DNA from 3 places in the Desulfitobacterium metallireducens DSM 15288 genome. Region 1 is predicted to be linked to each of the others. Evidence: riboswitches for the same ligand, from Rfam matches in the RefSeq annotation. Region 1 holds a riboswitch; each other region holds the start of a gene.

What was found. A riboswitch is a leader RNA that binds a small molecule or an ion and turns the genes downstream of it on or off. The one in region 1 is predicted to bind cyclic di-GMP.
Region 2: another riboswitch for cyclic di-GMP. It lies ahead of DESME_RS13120 (cell wall-binding repeat-containing protein); the one in region 1 lies ahead of DESME_RS12445 (methyl-accepting chemotaxis protein).
Region 3: another riboswitch for cyclic di-GMP. It lies ahead of DESME_RS16475 (helix-turn-helix domain-containing protein); the one in region 1 lies ahead of DESME_RS12445 (methyl-accepting chemotaxis protein).

What each region holds. Positions count from the first base shown of each region.
Region 1 covers NZ_CP007032.1:2,545,125-2,549,354, reverse strand. Annotated here, with positions in the region: gene DESME_RS12455 (ClC family H(+)/Cl(-) exchange transporter) at 1-379, shown strand, start outside; gene DESME_RS12450 (DUF2087 domain-containing protein) at 654-1,265, shown strand; cyclic di-GMP riboswitch class I at 1,548-1,631, shown strand; gene DESME_RS12445 (methyl-accepting chemotaxis protein) at 1,786-3,510, shown strand; gene DESME_RS12440 (hypothetical protein) at 3,615-3,836, shown strand; gene DESME_RS12435 (deoxyguanosinetriphosphate triphosphohydrolase) at 3,990-4,230, shown strand, end outside.
Region 2 covers NZ_CP007032.1:2,696,078-2,700,307, forward strand. Annotated here, with positions in the region: gene DESME_RS13120 (cell wall-binding repeat-containing protein) at 68-1,501, opposite strand; cyclic di-GMP riboswitch class I at 1,575-1,658, opposite strand; gene DESME_RS13125 (HD-GYP domain-containing protein) at 1,675-2,766, opposite strand; gene DESME_RS16405 (hypothetical protein) at 2,890-3,012, opposite strand; tRNA gene DESME_RS13130 (tRNA-Leu) at 3,081-3,163, opposite strand; gene DESME_RS13135 (DUF5667 domain-containing protein) at 3,254-4,230, opposite strand, start outside.
Region 3 covers NZ_CP007032.1:3,016,843-3,021,072, forward strand. Annotated here, with positions in the region: gene DESME_RS15775 (cell wall-binding repeat-containing protein) at 1-635, opposite strand, end outside; partial or broken gene DESME_RS16470 (FG-GAP repeat domain-containing protein) at 648-1,274, opposite strand; gene DESME_RS16330 (hypothetical protein) at 1,301-1,525, opposite strand; partial or broken gene DESME_RS16475 (helix-turn-helix domain-containing protein) at 1,556-1,672, opposite strand; cyclic di-GMP riboswitch class I at 1,892-1,982, opposite strand; RNA gene ssrA (transfer-messenger RNA) at 2,509-2,859, opposite strand; gene DESME_RS14495 (DoxX family membrane protein) at 3,040-3,579, opposite strand; gene DESME_RS14500 (hypothetical protein) at 3,920-4,230, opposite strand, start outside.

The sequences.
Region 1 (4,230 bases):
ACATTTACTCGCTCTTATAACGGTGTCAATGACTGCTTATATCGTGAGTGATTTGCTTAAATCGGCACCGATTTATGATAGTCTTTTAGATCGGTTGTTAAATAAGCAATTAACACATAAAGAGGTTTCTGAGGAAAGCCCGAAAGTCATTACTGAAGTCTCTGTGGCTTTGGGTTCGGAGCTGGAAGGAAAAAGCATCAAAGATATCCTTTGGCCAGAAAATTGTCTCATCGTCAGTATAAAACGCGGAGAGAAGGAGATAATCCCAAAAGGAAAGACTAAAGTTTTAGCGGGTGACTTTATCTATGTCCTGATCGACGAGAATCAAGTTGTCCGGGCGAAAAGCCGCTTGATGAAGATGTCAGAGGGAAGAGAATAATCCTATTCGAACAAGGCGACAAAAGCCTGAAAGCACTTCCCGCAAAGGGCTGGAAGGTTTTCTTATAAAAGAAGAATGGGTACTGTCGAGCAAAATTTAGAATAAGGTGCCTCAGAAGAAAAAATCCTTCTGAGGCACTTTTGTCATATCTTAACAGCAAACAGATAGCGTATCAGCGTGAGCTACAGAGACTTGACAGCGAATCTAATTAGACTATACTCTAATTAGATATCTATGAAAATAGATTGGCTTATTTAAGATGGAGGGGAACTCATTGCAATTGAATCGAATTGTTAGTTTTCATAAGGCATTAGCTGATCCTACACGTATCCGTATTCTGGCAATTTTGGCGAAAGGGCCTCAGCATGGTCAGGACCTTGCAGAACACCTTGGATTAACGCCCCCAACGATAACTTATCATATGGCAAGACTTCGTGATGCAGGCCTTGTGAAAACGAGGCGGGAGAAGAACACGATTTATTTTTATATAGAAGAGTTGACATTACAACGCGATGCTCAGGCCACGGTAAATGTCATTCTTCAATCGGCCAAAAATACACTCAGCGGAGAAGAAGGGGGAGCAGATATTTTGGATACTAAGCAAGAAAAAGAACGAGAGGCCGTCCTCAGGAATTTTTTTACACCAGATGGTATATTGAAACAGATACCTGTTCAACGAAAGAAAAAAAGATTTGTTTTGGAAAAGCTTTTAGAGGGATTCGTGGTTGGACGAAAGTATTCGGAAAAAGAGATTAACGAGTATATTAAAACTTTTCATCCTGATTACGCCACCATTCGGCGCGAGTTCATTATCAACCATTATATGTATCGGGACAATGGGATCTATGAAATGAATCCTCCTGAATTGTGGGGAAGAGAGGATTAAATCAAGCTAAAGTTAAATAAGGGTAGGGAACTTAACTTCATTTTATTTGATTTTATGTACCCATACCCTTGTTTTTATTGCACTCGGCGTTCTAGTCTTGTTATTTATAGAAAACTTGAATGCCCATATCATCCACATATAGTAAAAAAAGTCGAAATAACACGATAATATTTCCTTGATTATGTAGAATAACAGCGTATTATAGAAAACGTTGTAGAAATTTAGTATTATTGTGGAATTGAGTGTAGTGTCGTTTTGTAAGAATGATAAAAGAATATGAAGCAATGACAAGAGCAAACCTGGCGAAAGTCAGGGACGCAAAGCTATGGGTCGTCCAGTTTGGCTGACGATTGCCAGGTTACCAAATGCGTAAAGGGGTATTGCCGTCATGATGTTTGAATATGACGGCTTATTTTTTTGGAAGGAGGTAATTTAAGTGCGTGATCGTGATGAACTGCCTATGACAGCATACGAAAACGGTTACTCGTTTAACCATTAAATTAAATAGGAGGATTAGTAAATGAAATTCTTAAATAACATAACCTGGAAACTTAAACTAATTACAGGATACATTATCGTTTCTTTTCTTGTAGGTTTGGTTGGCTATTTTGGGATTAACGATATGCAAACAATTAATACCGATGGGAGTTTGATATACACCGATAACCTGAAGCCCATAGTTACTTTGAACCAGATTAGCACGACTATTCGTGATATCACTTCTGTTACGCAATATCTTGCTACTACACAGGATAGAACAGAGCAACAAAGTGCTCGGCAACAGATAGAAACATTAAAAGCTCAGAACCTTAAATATGAACAGGATTTTGAGAAGACAGATATACCTTTACTTGCGGATGAAGAAAAAGCTAATTATACAGCGTATAAAAAGGATATAACAGACTATTGGAGTCACCAAGACCAAGTGATTCAATTGATGGACGCCGGGAAATACGCAGAGGCAGAACAGGTCTTGCACGATTCGGTCATAAAAGCGGATGACAAGGCTCTTGAAAACTTAAGCATCTTGGCTAATAAGGCAGAAAATGAAGCTCAAAATAGAAGTGATAATAATCAAAAGGTCTATTCAAGTTCAAGAAATACGATGCTTGGAATTATTGGATTCAGTGTGCTTTTAGCCTTAGCGATTGGATTATTTCTTGCCTTTAGCCTCTCTCGTCGCCTCTCACAAATCGTTCAGTTTTCAGAAGCTTTTGGACAGGGAAACCTAACTCAGGAATTAACTTTGCAAGGGCGGGATGAAGTGGGGCAACTGGGGACTGCTCTTAGTCAAGCGGTGGAAAAGGTGCGGGAACTATTAGTTGCCATTCGGGACAGTTCTCAGACGGTCAGTGCACACTCTGAGGAAACTTCAGCCACCATGGAAGAAATGTCGGCAACAATGCAGATGATTCAGCAATCCACTGAACAGATTGCCCAGGGTACTGAAGAACTGAGTGCAAGTTCGGAAGAAGTTGGGGCTTCATCCTTAGAAATGGAAACATTCACCCAACAACTGAATAAGAAAGCGAATGAAGGACAACAAAACGCCTTGGCAATTAAGGAACGGGCAAGTGCAGTCAAAATCAAAGGAACTCAGGCTGTGAATGAAGCAACAGCAATCTTTCAGGAAAAAGAAGTAAAGGTTCATGAAGCTCTGGAACAGTCGAAAGTGGTGGAAGAAATCAAGGTCATGGCGGAAACCATTGGAGGGATTGCCGAGCAGACGAACTTATTGTCTCTCAATGCTAGTATTGAGGCAGCCCGAGCAGGAGAGGCTGGACGCGGGTTTGCAGTTGTTGCCGATGAAGTCCGCAAATTGGCGGAACAATCACAAGCAGCCGTCAGTAACATTCACAAGGTCATCAATGATGTTCAAAATGCGTTCAATAATCTGATGGTGAATACGCAAGATTTACTGACCTTTATTAAAACCAAGGTGGCCCCTGATTACGGAGCGTTTGTTGAGACGGGAAACCAATATGAAGAAGATGCTAATTTTGTGACCGGAATATCGAAGGAATTAGCGGATGCAACGCTATCCATGCAAGAAATTATCAGTCAAATCGGTTCGGCTATTCAAAATGTTTCCGCAACAGCACAAGAAACTGCGGCGAGTTCCGAAGAAATCACTTCCAGCATTACTCAAACGACGACAGCCTTTGAACAGGTTACACAATCAGCACAAGGTCAAGCGGAACTGGCAACTCAACTGAGTGAACTTGTGGCGAAGTTTAAAGTTTGATAATGGTGAATTGCATTAAACTCAAAATAATAATTTTTATGCCAAGCTTAACAATTGTGTGCTATTCTAAGAATAGAATCATATCTTGAAAGGAAGTGCATACGATGATTCCAGCAATTAGCGGAAGTCACATGATGCCAGAATATATCTCTTTGACAAATTCTAATGCAGCCCTTGGTAAAGTGAACCAAGGACAGGAAATTTCTGAAACTGCAGTTCAACGGGTAGCAGAACTGAACAATAATGGGGAACAAACAGAGTCAAAGGTGGCACCAAGTGTTGCAACTTCGGGAACCTTAGGCCGTAATATTGATATTAAGGCCTGAAATCCAAAATGCTACGCTCAACTTAATTACATTCAGCCCTGTACCACTTAATCGTGTTACAGGGCTGCTTTTTGCAACAATATGTCCAAGTGCTGTAATATAATGAGGTTAGAGGGTTTAGAATATCAATGGACTCGATAGGGGGGTTTCAGGGTGTTAGAAAATATTCGTGAACGGACCGAGCGCGAAGAGCGTGAGCATCTCTCTCAATACGCGGCTAAAAGTGCTGAGGCTACACGTGAACACGAAGAGGTTGAATGCACGATTCGAAGTAAATTTCAACGGGATCGCGATCGAATTTTGCACAGCAAGCCCTTTCGCCGACTTAAACATAAGACCCAGGTTTATATTGCCCCGATGGGGGATCATTATCGAACGCGAATGACGCATAGCT
Region 2 (4,230 bases), 150 kb from region 1:
GTTCATCATTCAAACGGTTAAAGGAGGATTTTATCATATACGATACAAGTGGTGCGGGAGACAGGACTTACATATTGATGTAGAATGTTACGCCTACATTTCTATCATATTTAATTCTTACGATTTTACCATCTAGAGTATAATCCTTATTTACATTACTCGTATCTTCCCAAGCAAGAGGAAGAATTAGTGAAGCCAAATAATCAGATTGTCCCGGAAGGAAGAATTCCCAAAGATGTTTCGCTGTGTTTTGCATAGACTCATTTTCTAAATCTTTAACAAGCATTGTTCCTTTGTCTGAATCTCCTGTAGGTGAGCTAACATAGATAGCATCCATGGATTCACCAAATTTTGTTGTTCCGTAAAAGATATATTCACCGTTAGTTTGTTTAATCATACCTAATTGAGTTGCTAATTTATCTAAAGGCTTATCTGAACTGATAACAGTTTGTCCTTGTAAATATTTTGCTGTATCACTAACAGCTAAATCGGAAACCACAGCGGGTCCACCAAAGGATACAATATCAGGAGTGACATTTGCCGTATGCAGTTGTTTAAAATAATCGGCAATTGCAGGAGGGAGTGAAGAAGAAGTACTGTTCACTAAAACAATCGGGTCTCCTGTAAGGGAGGCTAAAGCACTTCCTGCAAGAGCATCAGGGAAATTATTGCCCGAGGCAAGGTATAAATTTTCGGGATTTAAGGAAAAGGTTTTAAGAATTTGTCCTGCAGTCTCGTAACGGTCAGCACCCGAGAGACGAGTAATTGAGGTACTAGGAACAAGAGACTGAACTTGAGCCTTGATACTCTCAGGAACAGCTCCAATCCCTCCTATAATGTAAACCTGGGAAGGTTGGTCACTGGTCAAGAAATCTTTTACTCCTTGAGGCATTCCTTCTGACCCAACTAAAAGAATGGGGTATCCTTTACTACTGGCAATACTCGAAATGCTCAAAGCATCTGGAAAATTTTCTCCAGAAGCAATGACGACGGGTGTATTTTTAGGGGCATTGATTTTTTGAGTAATTAAGTTGTTTGTATCGAATCGGTCTTGACCGCCAATTCGTTCAATATTCGAGAACCCTGCTTGATTGAGTTGGTCGATAAAGTCTCGTCCGAGAACCCCCGCTCCCCCGATAATGTGAACTGTTCCCGACTTGTTAAGATGTTGTTTGATATAGTCCATAGCTTCGGTTGAACTCTGAGCCGTACTATCGGCAAGAAGAATGGGAGCATTCAGTTTCTTGGCTAATACACTAGCGGATAGAGCATCGGGAAAGTTATTCCCTGAAGTCAAAATGACATCATTAGCTGTGCCGTTATTCAGTTGTTCTGAAATCGCTTTAGCGGTCTGGAATCGGGATGTACCAAACAGGCGTTGAACAGCAGCCCCTTGTACTCTAACGGCTTGGGCTGTCTCAGCCTGGACAGGAATGCTTCCAAGGGTCATGGAAGTAAGGAAAATCGGAAGTGCAAGCCCCAATATTATTTTCTTTTTCATCAATTACTCCTCCGCTTCTTTAAAATCATTTATTTCTTTTTTCCATCATGACGGCAATCTTTCTCATTACACAATTAGCGACCTGGCAATCGTCAGCCACACTGGACGACCCATAGCTTTGCGTCCCTGACTTTCGCCAGGTTTGCCTTTGTCATTGTTTTTATATGATTTTCTCATTCTTCAAACTCCACCCGTTCTATAAAGCGCGTCGAATCTTGCATTAAGTTTACATAAGTATCCTGATGGAGACATCTTCCTTCCCTATCAAACAGCAAGTGAATAAGAGGTCGGATTGGCTTTTGGATAGGTACAGCTATTACCACCCCAACTTCACCTGTGTTTAGGGAAATTCTTGTGTTTTCGGGATAGAGGGTTAACGATTCTTTTAAAGCTTGAACCACTTTCGGATTAAAGTCTTTCCCTGATTCAGCAATAATCATTTCCAATGCATGATAAGGAGGCAACCCTTTTCGGTACGGTCTGTCCGCGGTCAAGGCTTCAAAAACATCAGCGACTGCTACAATTTGGGCATTCCTGTGAATATCATTTCCTTTCAATCCATAAGGATATCCCAATCCATTCCATCGTTCATGATGTTCTTTAATTATTGCCACAACACCCGGTAATAATGGGGTGTTTATTAACAATCCTTCGCCTATTAACGGATGTCGTTTCATGATTGCAAATTCTTCTTCTGTTAAACCTGCAGGTTTGTTAAGAATCGCCCTGGGTATTCTTAGTTTCCCTAAATCATGAAGGAATGCTCCCAAGGTTAAATCTCTAAGTTCTTTCTCTTCATACCCTAAACGCGTTCCTATGAGTGCAGAAAGCAATGCGACGTTAATGACATGTTTAAAAAGCTCATAATCATTTTTCTTAAATAAACTATAATTTAGTCTACCCGAATAAAAATCCATATGAATATCTTGTACCGAGAATTTATTGAGAATTTCTTCTACAAATTCTACTGTCTTTTCAATCTGTTCAGCTTCAATCATCCTTGCTTCATGATAAATACTCCATAAAGAACCAACGAGATTGACGTAGCCATCTTTCGGAATCTTTTTGATATTCTTTGTTCGGTGTATCAAAGAATTGTGGTTTTGTAGCACATAAACTTCATGATTTTTGATGCGTTTACGTATGCTTTCATTAATGAAAAGACCTTTTTTTAGTAACAAATTCCCTTTTGGATCAAATAAGTCTGCACATGCTGTCTCATTCAAAAATGAACTTGGACTTAACCTTTTCTTCACCAAATCCATTAAAAATATCCCTTCCTTGTTCAATCTCAAACATTTTACTTTAAAATAATCTTAAAGTAGTAGGATTTACATCGATTTCTACTATATCACAATATTCCCCATATTTTTTACTTTTTTTTCGAATTATTCCGACATATTTCTTACTATAAACAGCTTACGCATTGCTAATAAATTCCCCTCTGGGGAAATATTCAATATCTCATCCCACTGAAACTCTTTGTTGATTTTCCTTATTCTTTTCGACATAAAAAATCCTCCTTTTCCGTTCATCATTCAAACGGTTAAAGGAGGATTTTATTATATACGTATATAAGTGGTGCGGGAGACAGGACTTGAACCTGCACGGTTACCCGCTGGTACCTAAAACCAGTGCGTCTGCCAGTTCCGCCACTCCCGCATCTTTGTCCAAGCCCGTAGAAGAGCCGAACAAATAATATTGTAACGTATTTCTCTCAGATTGACAAGACTTTAATATTGTTATTTTTTGTTAATCTTTGTTTTGATTATTTTTGTTTTTATTATCTTGATCCCCGTGTTCCTTCTCAGTAGAAATCTTTTCAGATTGATTTAATTGAGTTTGTTGTGTTGGCTGTGCTTGTAGAGTTTGTTGTTGCTCCATATTTAAATCTTCTTGATCTTCTTTATCTTGCTCCTCTTTATTAGATTCGTTACCATTTGTAATATGCTCAGCTTTCTTTAACCCAAGATCCACTTGGAATTGCTCGAGAGCTTGCTTTTCTTGTTTTTTCAATTGCGCTTGATTCTGAGTTTCGGTCATATTTGTTGTGTTATCTACGTTAGAAGTTTGTACAGTGGTTGTAGTTGTAGAATCGGCTGTATTGTCACGATCATCAGTACGGCCGTCCATTTTTTCAGCTTTGGTCACGGCCTTTTCAACTGAGCGAACAATATTCAGTGCAAGTTTTTGAGCCGCTTGAGGTGGGAGCTTTTCTAACAGGTTTCCTAGAACCACCATGTTATTGCTGTTGACTTGGGTCAAAGCAGCTTGAACCTTTTGGGCCGTTTCAGAATTAGGATCCTTAACTTGATCTAAGAACATTTGAGCCTGCTCAATCTTTTCGTTGTATACAGTGAGTGTCTTCTCGGCTTTATCCATATCGCCCTTCTCAATCATGACTTTCGCTTCTGCTAAATTTTCTACAGCCTGTTGTTCGACAACTTCAGCTTTTTTCACGGGATCAAAGGTTAGCGCAACTTGAAGTTTGCCGATCAACGTTTCGAACCAATACAAAGGAGAATCCGGTAAAGTTCCAGGGTCAACTGTTTCACCATTCTGATCCTGCACCGTTGTCGCAGCAGGGTCTTCTGTCGTTACTGTAGCATCAGTTTGAGTTGAAGAGGTTACCGTAGAAGGATCGCTAGATTGAGTGGTTGTCAAGGTAACAGTTGATGTCCCTGTCGGCAATGTCTCAGCCATTACCAGGCCAGGAGCAACTGGGAATG
Region 3 (4,230 bases), 470 kb from region 1:
ACAGGATTACTCGCACTGTCCTTCAGCGTAAAGTCGCTTGCCACTAAGCCGGAAAGGGATGGGCTTAACCCTACTGTGAATCCGGTGGTCGCTGGGCTACTCACTGTCAAAGCTTCGGGTATGGAATGGTATAATATTACTAATCCATTGTTATAATCTGCTATAGCAACATCGGGAGCACCGTCTGAGTTAATGTCGCCAATCGCAAGACCCTGGGGGTTATAGTGTGAGGCATAGGGAAGACTATAACGCGAGTACGGCATCATTCCCCCATTACCATCTTGAAGGTAAAGGCTTAATGCGTCCCAGCCCCCATTCAAGGAAATAACATCCATTTTTCCGTCGGAATTGACATCTGCTACTTTAACCGATTCAGGGCAATCATATGCTGCATAATTAACCACCGGATTAAGAGTACCTTGACTATTCTGGTTGAAAGTACCGATAAACGATGTAGGCTGATTGCCACCGTGACTGACTATGATGTCGTTTAATTTATCATTATTTATATCCCCAATTGCAACTCCATGAGTGAGTATATTACTACCAACACTGGAGTATGCCGGTGAAGAAAATCCATTTGATTGTTGGTATAGTATCCCGATATTGGGGTCGGCGTACAATTGCCCACTCATTACAATTAAGTCGGTCAACCCATCATTATTCACGTCACCGGCTTCTAACTGATCGTATCCCCCATGTTGTACGGAATATGTAATCGGCGTCCCCAACGTACCATCGCTTTTTTGGAACAAGATGTCAACACTATTCGAACCCCAACCTATTCCCGCTACATCCATCAACCCATCATTATTAAAATCCCCTGTTTTTATGCTCTGCGAATTAGTTGTGCTATAGTTCACACCAGAATCAAGTCCGCCTGATTGGTTTTGGATGAAAACCTCAATATTTACACCTTTATTCCCAACTACTACATCCTTTTTACCATCATTATTCAGGTCACAAATATCAACAGAGGTTGGCACGCCGCTAACAGAATACTTAATTGGTGGATTAAGCCCTCCGGCGCTATTCTGTATGAAAACAAAAAGCTTATAATCATTTACTGGATCAGAGTTAGATGATGTTGATGTTGTCATTACTACATCATTTTTTCCGTCTCCATTGACATCCCCTATCGCAACAGCCTCAGGGTAGGATCCTGTTTTATAGTTGATATATGGCTTAAAGATTTGTCCCTCTGAGGAGTAAGCAGTTTGTGGCAATACTAATAAAATTATGAACGCAAGAAATATTCCAATTTTAATTTTCACATTATTCCCCTCCAATTTTTGTTAAATCATTTATAATAATTTTCAATCTCATCTGGTTCAAATGCTTTCCTGAAATCCTTCAAGACCAGCATGACAGAATTGGAGAAAGAAAAGCATTGGGAATAAACAGACAAAAACTGAATATTAAGAACACGGCGGTTAAAAGATAAGGGAAGATAGCCTACGGTATGTTCAAAATGTAAAGGTCTATTATCAAAAGTGGTTTCTAATTTATTCGCTGCTACTTCCAATCGAAAAGTATTTACCAAACTCCCTGCATCTAAGTCAAGGAAACGAGCATAAGAATGCAAAAATCCTACCGTGTAAACCCCACCAAGAAGAACACAGTAGTCTCCTTCTTCCGAAGCTTGCAGGTATTTACTACGAATTTTAGTAATTTCCTCAACCTTTCAACTCCGATCCTTTAGCTTTTCTGGCCTTACGTAACTGTGGACAACTTTATCCATATTTCAACCTCCCTGTCAGTTCAGTAGCAACGGTCTGTCGAAGTATTTGGTTAAACAGGCAGCATTATAACGAACACCTAATTTAAAAAGAGAAAACAAAAAGAACTCCATACCAGAGATACTAGTCCCGGCAGGGGCTCTAATTTCTTCTCCGGCAACCTGGCGATCATGGCAGTGTCTTTCCTGCTGTAGACCCATGGCTTTGCGTCACACCTTTTCAGATGTTTTGCCTTTATCAGAACAATTTTTTAAATTAAATTGCAATAGATGAATATTATACAAAGATAGGTAAAACTATGTTATGATGTCGTATTTTGGAAGAACCCTCTTGTGAGATATTCTACCATATTTGTCTATAACTTTAAAGGTTTTTTAGTACCTATATTTGAACATGAGCCCCGTATGGATAACTGATCATAAAGCTTATTACAGATTGTTCACATGCTTCCATGCCCCATTTATTTGCACAGCTCCAGAGATGAACAACAAAATTTTATCTCATGATGCTCCATTATTAATCATCTCATTTCTGGTAGATATACATTTTCTTAGCCAACTAGATTAATCGCGAAAGCCTTAATGTTGTAAATAGGTTTAATTATCTTGTCACAGCCACTATTAATACCCATCAGATATGGCAAAATTTATCCTTTTTTGCAAAGCCAGACGGTGATTCATTTCAAAAATGCAAAAAAGCCTTAAGCGTACAACTTCATGTACCTCAAGGCTTTCGTTATGTATCTCCACCTAATATTCGAGGGTTTGCATGGTGGAGGTGAGGGGACTTGCACCCCTGTATCGAAGAGCTGCCACAAAAGCTTCTACGCGTGTAGTCTTCTCTTTAAGTTTCGCCTCTTAGTCTCCAGAAGACAGGATCCATCCAAGGCTATCTCGATAATCTTAGCTAATGACTCCGAGAATTGCCATTAGAGCAGTCCTACTATTTTGACACCCTGGCCCTTCATCGTAGGCGCAGAAGGCAGGATGCTAGCGGCAATTAAGCTGCTAGAGCGTAATTATTGTTGTTAACTATTAAGGTCCACCGTTTAACGAGACCAGGTGGAATCTCGACGCGCAACTCTTGCCACCGCTTCCCCGAGCGAGTCTAAAACACCCCCGTATTGAGTTTACATTGATAGTATATCATTTTTTTCTGTTTTTTATAGAGGTACATCTTACTTTACCATGATTTATTTAGATTAATTTGATAGGAATTCCATAATTCTTTTATAGGCAAGTACATGAGCATATAAAAAGAGCAACGGACTAAACAATCCGTTGCTCTCTCTAAACTTCAATTACATATTTACTGAGTTTTGTGCCGTTTTCTTTTGTTGTTTTTTAAAATCAAGGTATCCGCTTACACCAATAAGTTCACTATATTTTGCAAATTTCATAAAAGCTAAGTCAGACCAAATATAACCGAAATTATTAAACGAACCTGCTGCATTGAATTGTAGATTCATGTATACAGCGACTAAAGCACTCCAGAATACTTTAAATCCTAGAACAAGAACGATACCAACTAAAATCTCACAAATGACAACCATTACATCAGTAACGGAAGGCATCGTATTTACAAAGATACCTTGGGCAACCCAAGCATATAAATTATTAATACCGAGTGGATCGTTTTTGGCAGCTGCTAGATTACCTACCATCCCTTTAATTAATCCAATAGAATCGAGTTTTCCATCAGAAAACCATGTTAATTTGTGTTCTCCAGCTTGAATCCAAGCAATTCCATAAATTACTCTTGCTACTGTGAATACAAGTGTTAATAATGCTACTTTCCAATCCTTCAATTGAGTTTTTACATAATTAATATAATCAGACATTAATACTCCTCCTTCTATTTTAGGAAAAAATAATAAATTAATAATAATACCTATTGATACTACTTGAACGAGATTCTCTTTCCTCCCATCTCTTTTTAATATCTGCTGTTGCTTATACTTATTAAAATTATCACAACAGCATTTAAATTTGACGAATTTAGTTATTGCAAATAGCATGCCAAGGCGAAAAGTTATGAAAATAGGCTTTTCTTATGTTAACCTGTCGATAAGTTAACGTTGGCGTTAACCTTTATAGTTAACAATAACGTTAACTATAATCAAAAAGGCTGATCCATCTTTTGATGAATCAACCCCTTTGCGTTAATGGCTATTTTCTTTATTATTGAGTCAAACCAGCTCTGCCCATACCGACTCCATAGCCCATGCCTCCGCCGAATCCGCCCCGGCCTTGACCTCTACCTTGACCTTGCATCATGCCGCTACCAAAACCGACCCCATTTGCTCTCCCAATTTGGGCGCTTCCTGTGCCATCACAGGTTGCTTGGTTTGCTTCAAGTGCACTCTTAACTGAAGCTGCCTGCTCCTGAGTCATTGTTCCCTCAGCTACACGCTGATCTAATACGGCTTCTTTCTGTGCCAGTATTTCTTGTTTAAAGGAATCCAGCACTCCTGCATCATTGGCTATCGTTC